3 regions of the Brevibacillus sp. FSL K6-0770 genome follow, and region 1 is predicted to be linked to each of the others. Evidence: riboswitches for the same ligand, from Rfam matches in the RefSeq annotation. Region 1 holds a riboswitch; each other region holds the start of a gene.
What was found. Region 1 has a riboswitch for cyclic di-AMP ahead of NST23_RS14195 (CAP domain-containing protein). Riboswitches for the same ligand answer to the same signal wherever they lie in the genome.
Positions count from the first base shown of each region.

Region 2: linked by a shared signal. The riboswitch ahead of NST23_RS02290 (quaternary amine ABC transporter ATP-binding protein) and the one ahead of NST23_RS14195 (CAP domain-containing protein) in region 1 are both predicted to bind cyclic di-AMP.
Region 3: linked by a shared signal. The riboswitch ahead of NST23_RS04995 (C40 family peptidase) and the one ahead of NST23_RS14195 (CAP domain-containing protein) in region 1 are both predicted to bind cyclic di-AMP.

Region 1 is NZ_JBBOBQ010000001.1:2,965,237-2,967,499, reverse strand. Features, by position in the region: gene NST23_RS14205 (cold-shock protein) at 96-299, opposite strand; gene NST23_RS14200 (rhodanese-like domain-containing protein) at 728-1,075, shown strand; cyclic di-AMP (ydaO/yuaA leader) riboswitch at 1,160-1,318, shown strand; gene NST23_RS14195 (CAP domain-containing protein) at 1,326-2,045, shown strand; gene NST23_RS14190 (hypothetical protein) at 2,113-2,263, opposite strand, start outside.
Region 2 is NZ_JBBOBQ010000001.1:408,310-410,572, reverse strand. Features, by position in the region: gene NST23_RS02295 (ABC transporter permease) at 1-89, opposite strand, end outside; gene NST23_RS02290 (quaternary amine ABC transporter ATP-binding protein) at 73-1,293, opposite strand; cyclic di-AMP (ydaO/yuaA leader) riboswitch at 1,726-1,872, opposite strand; gene NST23_RS02285 (ABC transporter ATP-binding protein) at 2,035-2,263, opposite strand, start outside.
Region 3 is NZ_JBBOBQ010000001.1:980,280-982,542, reverse strand. Features, by position in the region: gene NST23_RS05005 (PspA/IM30 family protein) at 1-141, opposite strand, end outside; gene NST23_RS05000 (LiaF transmembrane domain-containing protein) at 209-613, opposite strand; cyclic di-AMP (ydaO/yuaA leader) riboswitch at 917-1,053, shown strand; gene NST23_RS04995 (C40 family peptidase) at 1,058-1,585, shown strand; gene NST23_RS04990 (response regulator transcription factor) at 1,804-2,263, shown strand, end outside.

The sequences.
Region 1 (2,263 bases):
AAGGAGCGTATGTAAACAATCCGTTTCTGTAATTCGTTCCCGCAGACACAAAAAAGAAACTGCCCACTCAGGACAGTTTCTTTTATAAAGGAGGTTTACAGTTTTGTTACGTTCTCAGCTTGTGGGCCACGGTTGCCAGTTACGATGTTGAACTGAACGCGTTGACCTTCTTCCAAAGTTTTGAAGCCGTCACCTTGGATTGCGCTGTAGTGTACGAAAACGTCGTCTCCGCCTTCTACTTGAATAAAGCCATAACCTTTTTCTGCGTTAAACCATTTAACTGTTCCGTTCGATTGCATGTAAAAAAACCTCCAAAAGTCAATTTGAATATGCAGTCATATTTACCGAGGCAAATAAAGCTCACATATCATGAAGAAATACTCCAACATCTGATTGCAATACGCCTTCATGATATGTGAATTTATTCTACTTCGACAATATGAAAGTGTCATAGGACGGAACTGCCATGTTAAAACCAAAACTTTTTGAAAACCTAAAACGACGAAAGCCCTTCCTCTCTCCCATCCTTGCGGCTCCGATGACCGCGCCAGTGTGAATCGGGAATCCAAAAACGTTATCCATCAGCATCATTATGCACCTCGATGAATTAGGCTTAATTATTCAAGTAATACTATCATTCTATCATACAAATACGCTATAATCAACTATTTAGATGCTACACGGCCCGTTTCTCACCTGATACACTAAGGTTCTGGAGGGATGATTCATGTCAAAAGAAGTGTATACAAAGCAAGAAATCAAGCAACTTTTGGAAAAGGGTACCCCGATTTTGTTCCTTGATGTTCGCGACGAAGCCAAATTTCAGACAGGCAGTGTGGAAAGCAAATTCGCTGACACGCGAAATGTTCCATACGTGCACATGCTTGCGCAGGGCGACAAACTATTAGATGAAGAAACAGAACGGGCCGTCAAAGAAAGACAGATCATCACTGTATGCACAACGGGAAATAAAGCCCAAAAAGCGGCAGCTTTGCTGCGCGAGCACGGATATGAGGCAAAAGCGCTGCTCGGCGGATTGACAGCGTGGAAGGACGACGAAGACGAAGCGAAATAAACGCACTAGCACCAACGTTTCCAGCAGATTGGCAGATATTACTCCTTTATTTCGGGCGGGATGGTCTGATATTCTGGGTCATGCCAAACCAATACGCCGAAACTTCCTCACGAATGGAAGTGCGGGGGATCTTTTACGCGGGTCAACAAAATCCGCTATGGGGTGAATCGCTCGAAGGAGCGTAGGGTTGTTTCCTCAACCCGAATCCGACAACTAACCTCGTAGGCCAAAAAAAGGAGACGATGTGAATATGAAACGTTTTGGAGCTACTGCCATCGCCATGACTCTGGGATTGGGCTTGGCCTTGACCGGATTTACTACTTCTGCTTCTGCTGCAACTTCCGCAAACTGCCCGTTGAAAAACGGTAACAGTACACCATATCAATTTTCCTATCAATGGATTCCATATGCGGGACAATTGCCTTTTGCATCCAATGCCCAGCAAAATCAGGTTGTTGTTCCACCAGTAAAGCAAGTACCTGTTCAGCAGCAGCCAGTGCAAAAGCCCGTACAAAAACCAGCGCAAACAGCACCGCAAGCACCTGCACAACCAGTTGCAACTACACCTGCGGCTCCAACCGGACAAGCTGACCAGGCTAAAACAGGAGATTTCGCCAAGCAAGTCGCTGATCTCGTCAATCAGGAACGCGCCAAAGCAGGACTGGCTCCCGTGACGATGGACGCTTCTTTGTCCAAAGTGGCACTTGCAAAAGCAGCGGACATGTCGAACAACAACTACTTCGACCATACAAGCCCTACGTACGGTTCGCCATTTGACATGATGAAGCAGTTTGGCATCTCTTATATGACTGCGGGCGAGAACATCGCCATGGGTCAACGCAGCCCTGAAGAAGTCATGACGCAATGGATGAACAGTGATGGCCACCGCAAAAACATTATGAACCCGGCCTTTACCAAAATCGGTGTCGGATACACGAACGGCTACTGGGTTCAAGAATTTATCGGATAAAACAATCGTTTCACACGAAAGCCGGGTTTCTCTTCGCACAAAGAGACCCGGCTTTTCTCGTGTGGAGCTAGCCTTGCTCCGTATTTGCCGCGTTTTTCGCTTCGGGGGTGCAGCCGCAACCTTTCTGCTCGTCAAACAGAGCGACATCCTTTTGGTTCATCTTCTGTTTGGTCGGATAGGCAGAAACTTGTTGCAGTTCGGCATTGACATCAGATGAT
Region 2 (2,263 bases), 2.6 Mb from region 1:
GGATCGAACAAAATGCCTTTGTGCTGACCGAGCGCCTCAACGATTCGTTCCACCCACTCACCGATCGGCAACTTAGGCACGGAATCCATGAGGCATCACCTCTGCTCCCTGCTGCGGATTGACCTTGCCGACAAGCCCGCCGAGCACCGCTCCCTTGACAATGACGCCCAACAGACGCCGCTCCTCACCCACGACAGCAATCGGAACGTGCAAATCTGCCATCAGAGGAAACAGGCTGTTCAGACGGGCATCTGGCCCCACGCTGGGGATATCTTTTTTCATCATGGTTTCAAGCGACTCGCCCGTATTGATCGCAAGCGAAACGTCATAGGCGGTAACAAGCCCAAGCAATGTCCGCTTTTTGTCTACGATGTACAGACTGGATACCCCGTTGTCCATCATGAGCTGGAGGGCCACCCTCGCACCTTTGTCAGGAGTAATCGCTTCTGCCCTTTTCATCACGTGTTTTGCCACCAGCACTTTGGACAAGTCTGCATCCTCAACGAATTTTTTCACGAATTCATCCGCAGGATCGGTCATGATTTCTTCGGGACGCCCGACCTGGATGAAGCGACCGTCTTTCATCAGGGCGATCCGGTCACCGAGCCGCAATGCCTCATGCAGATCGTGAGTAATGAACAAAATAGTCTTTTTCATCGTTAGCTGAAGCTCTAGCAGCTCATCCTGCATGTCTTTTCGAATCAGCGGATCAAGGGCACTGAACGCTTCATCCATCAGCAAAATGTCGGGATTGTTGGCGAGCGCCCGGGCCAGGCCGACCCTCTGCCTCATTCCGCCGCTCAATTGATCAGGGAAGGCATTTTCCCACTCGGAAAGCCCGACGAGCGCAAGCGCTTCGCGTGCTTTTTCTTGCCTCAATCCATGCGGTACTTGCTGAATCTCCAAACCGAATTCGATGTTTTCCCGTACCGTTCGCTGTGGGAAGAGCGCGAAATTTTGAAAAACCATGCCGAGCTTTCTCCTGCGTACCTCGCGCAAATGAGCCGGCTTCATACCAATGAGTTCTTCGCCATCGATCTGAACGCTCCCAGTGGTTGGCTCAATCAGGCGGTTGCAAAGTCGGATCAAGGTAGATTTGCCGCTGCCTGACAGCCCCATAATGACGAAAATTTCGCCCTCTGCTACCGAGAAGCTGATCTGGTTCACACCGATCGATTGCCCTGTCTCTTTAAAAATTTGCTCCTTTGTCCATCCTTGCTCCAACAGCTTTAACGCTGCCTGCGGCTGCTTGCCAAACACTTTCGTCAATTGCCTGACTGTCATTTTGGGCATGAGCCTTTCCTCCCTTTCTTGTTTTCCCAAATGAAAAAACCTGCGAAGTTCCGCTTCCAACCGGACGAACCACCTGCAGACGCTGCCGCTTGTGTACGCTCGATTTTTGCAGAACTAACGCAGGCTTACCTAATACCTGGCGCCCCTGTGCAAAAGGCTCCCTGTACGCTGTCTTCCTGATTTCGCTGTTCGTTTTTTGGTTTCATGCACCGGGTTTATGCTGAAATTCATTTGCCGCCCGCCATCCTCGCACATCGACATGCACGCGTATGACAAAAGCCACACATGAAAATCGCCATAAAAAATAGACCTATTTCATCCTTTTTCTCAAGAACAAAGGTCCCAAAGAAAAAGTCTGAAATGGCCTATAAACGCGCCCGAAGAGGACCGCTCCTCTTTTTTCGCATCATTGCCCAGACTTCATCGCTTCATGAACCTTCCCTGCTTTGGCCGACGAGGTTAGCTGACGGGTAGGATGGCAGAGAAGACTTATCTCATCCCTCCTGATTGCTCAGGATTAACCCCAAAAGATTGGTTCCCCCGCTTCCGGGTTGCCCCGGAACTAGGCCGTATGAAATGTTTGAATCAGATTCGGTAATGTGATTTGATTATACGCCTGCTGCCAATTATTGTGAATGCTCGCTTCTGCCTGCTTGCCTCATGCTTGATCGTTCTTTATTTATATCCTGACATTAGCTATCGGTTGCTCACCAATGAAAGCTATTTCGCCTGCTTTCCAGCTTACACGCAAATGCTCACCAGTACAGAATCATCGTAAGCAAACCGCTCGCTAATATCGGTGACCACTTCCCATTCCTCTTCCCCGACGCGAATCGAGTAAATCAGCTCCCGGCCCTGAAACTGGACGTGAGCGACCTTGCCCATGATCCCGTCCGCGCCTTGTTGCCAGGTGGACAGCTTCAACTGGTCCGGGCGAACAGGCAATACTTGCTGATCGAAAAAAGCGGAA
Region 3 (2,263 bases), 2.0 Mb from region 1:
GACAGCCACTTCGACTTGTCCGATTTCCACTTCCATATCTCGCATGTATTGATTCAGCATGACTACCGGATCTTCCATCGAATCCAAAGCGTCATTCACCGAAGCTACTGTCAGGTCACGCAAACGTTTAAAAATACTCATGTTTATTTCCTCCTCATCATATCACATCGTGTCATTTCATCCAAAAGCTCTCGCGACTTGAGCAACTCTATGGCTGGCGACGGGTCACATCTTTTTCCCAGGCGTCCAGCGCGTCTTCTTTCAATACTTTTTGGGCCCACTGACGCTCCCAGGCAGGTGGCGCTTCTTTGGGGACATGGCTGGGGCGCAGTAAGCGATACCCCAGATAAATCACACCAATGGCCAGTAAGCCGTGGAACAGCAGATGGAGCTTGCCAATCAGCATCAGGAACCCGAAGAGGAAGATCACGATTCCCCAGAAACGCGAACCGGATTGTCCCATAATCTTTCGAGCGCCGTACAGCATGATGACCCCCGGAATCAAAATCCCGATCAGGTCACCGAAGTCGATTCCGATTTGATCCAGCAGAACCAACCCGCCGATTAGCAAGAGAACCAGCCCGAGCAAAACCTTTCCAGACCGTTCACTCATTGCTCGCTTACCTCCTATTCTCTTGTGCATGTGGTGCTTGCTAACTTATGCCCTTATTGTAGCCCCCCGGATAGGCTTTCCATAACGGGCGTGCGGTTGGTTTTTCCCTCCGTCCTTGGACGGAGAGCACTTCCTGCCATAATCGGACGAGCCTGTTTTCGCCCCATTCCAACCGCTCTTGCAATGTCGAAACAAAACGTTACACCTTTAGACAGGATTTTGTGACAAAAATATGAACAAGCAGTCAAAAAAAAGGAAAAATCGGACAAGCAGCGAATCTTCGTAGAGTGCGTGTAAAAAAACATCGAAAAATAGCCGAATTCCGCATGTCGGAAACGGGGGAACCAGTTTTTTGGGGTGAATAGTTGCGTTAGGCAACTTAGGGCGTCCTTTCGACCGAACCCTTCAGCTAACTTCGTAGGCTCACGAAAGGAGCAGTTTCTTTTGCGCAAGGTGGTACTATCTTTATTTATGGCTGGATTGCTTGCTATGGGAGCGGGCGCTGCACATGCGGCGGAGAACACGACACTCGAAGAGGTTGTCGATGATCTGTACGGCGTTCCTTACAAATCTTCAGGCACATCCAAAAAAGGCTTCGACTGCTCCGGTTTCACACGCTACGTATTTGACGCGTTAGGTGTAGACCTGCCGCACAATTCTGCCTCTCAATATGAGTACGGTACAGAAGTTGCACGGAAAGACTTGCAACCAGGAGATCTTGTGTTCTTTAATACAAACGGACGAAGCATCTCTCACGTGGGCATCTACATCGGGGACGGCACATTCGTGCATTCGGAATCCGGCCGCGGAGTCGTCAACACCAAGTTGAACGACCCGTACTACTGGAGCAAGCGTTTTGTTGGTGCCAAGCGCATCAGCTCGCCTGTTCTGGAAGCAAAGGCGGACACTCCGAAAAAGGAAAACGCGGTGCAAGCTGCATCGTTGCCGGAAAATCAACCAAAAAAGAAGTAGTTCGGCAAAAACATAAGAGCCAGGGACAATCGTCTCTGGCTTTTTCTGACGAAATTTAGTACCAGGTCTAAATAGGTGCCCTTACTTATAAGGAAATAAGCATGAATGAAGGGATACTTGTTCCTATTCTGTGAAAGCATGTTATGATAGACAAGGCTGATTCTTTTTTGCCATGACACTTGTTCACTTATTAATAGAAGTAACTGGGGGTAATTCCGGTGAAAGATCACATTTTAATCGTTGACGACAATCAGGAGATTATTGAACTGCTTGAAGATATTTTGGAAAACGAAGGCTTTCAGGTCTCCTCTGCGGAAAATGGCGAGGATGCACTTGCCCTGCTCAGCCAGGGAGAGCGGCCTAATCTCATTCTGCTCGATATCATGATGCCTAACATGAGCGGCTACGAGCTTTGCTCGCAAATCCGTCGGGAATGGGACTTGCCTATTTTGTTTCTCAGCGCCAAAAGCAAGGCCGTAGACAAAGTAGTCGGTTTTGAAATCGGGGCCGATGATTACATTACGAAGCCGTTTGACACGGAAGAACTGCTCGCCCGCATACGCGCCCATCTGCGCCGCTACGAGCGCATCCGCAAGCATACCGAGGAGCAGCCGGAAAAAGACGCCTCCGGTTCCCCGATCACGGTCTTGAAGTTCAAGGATTTGGAAATCCATAAAG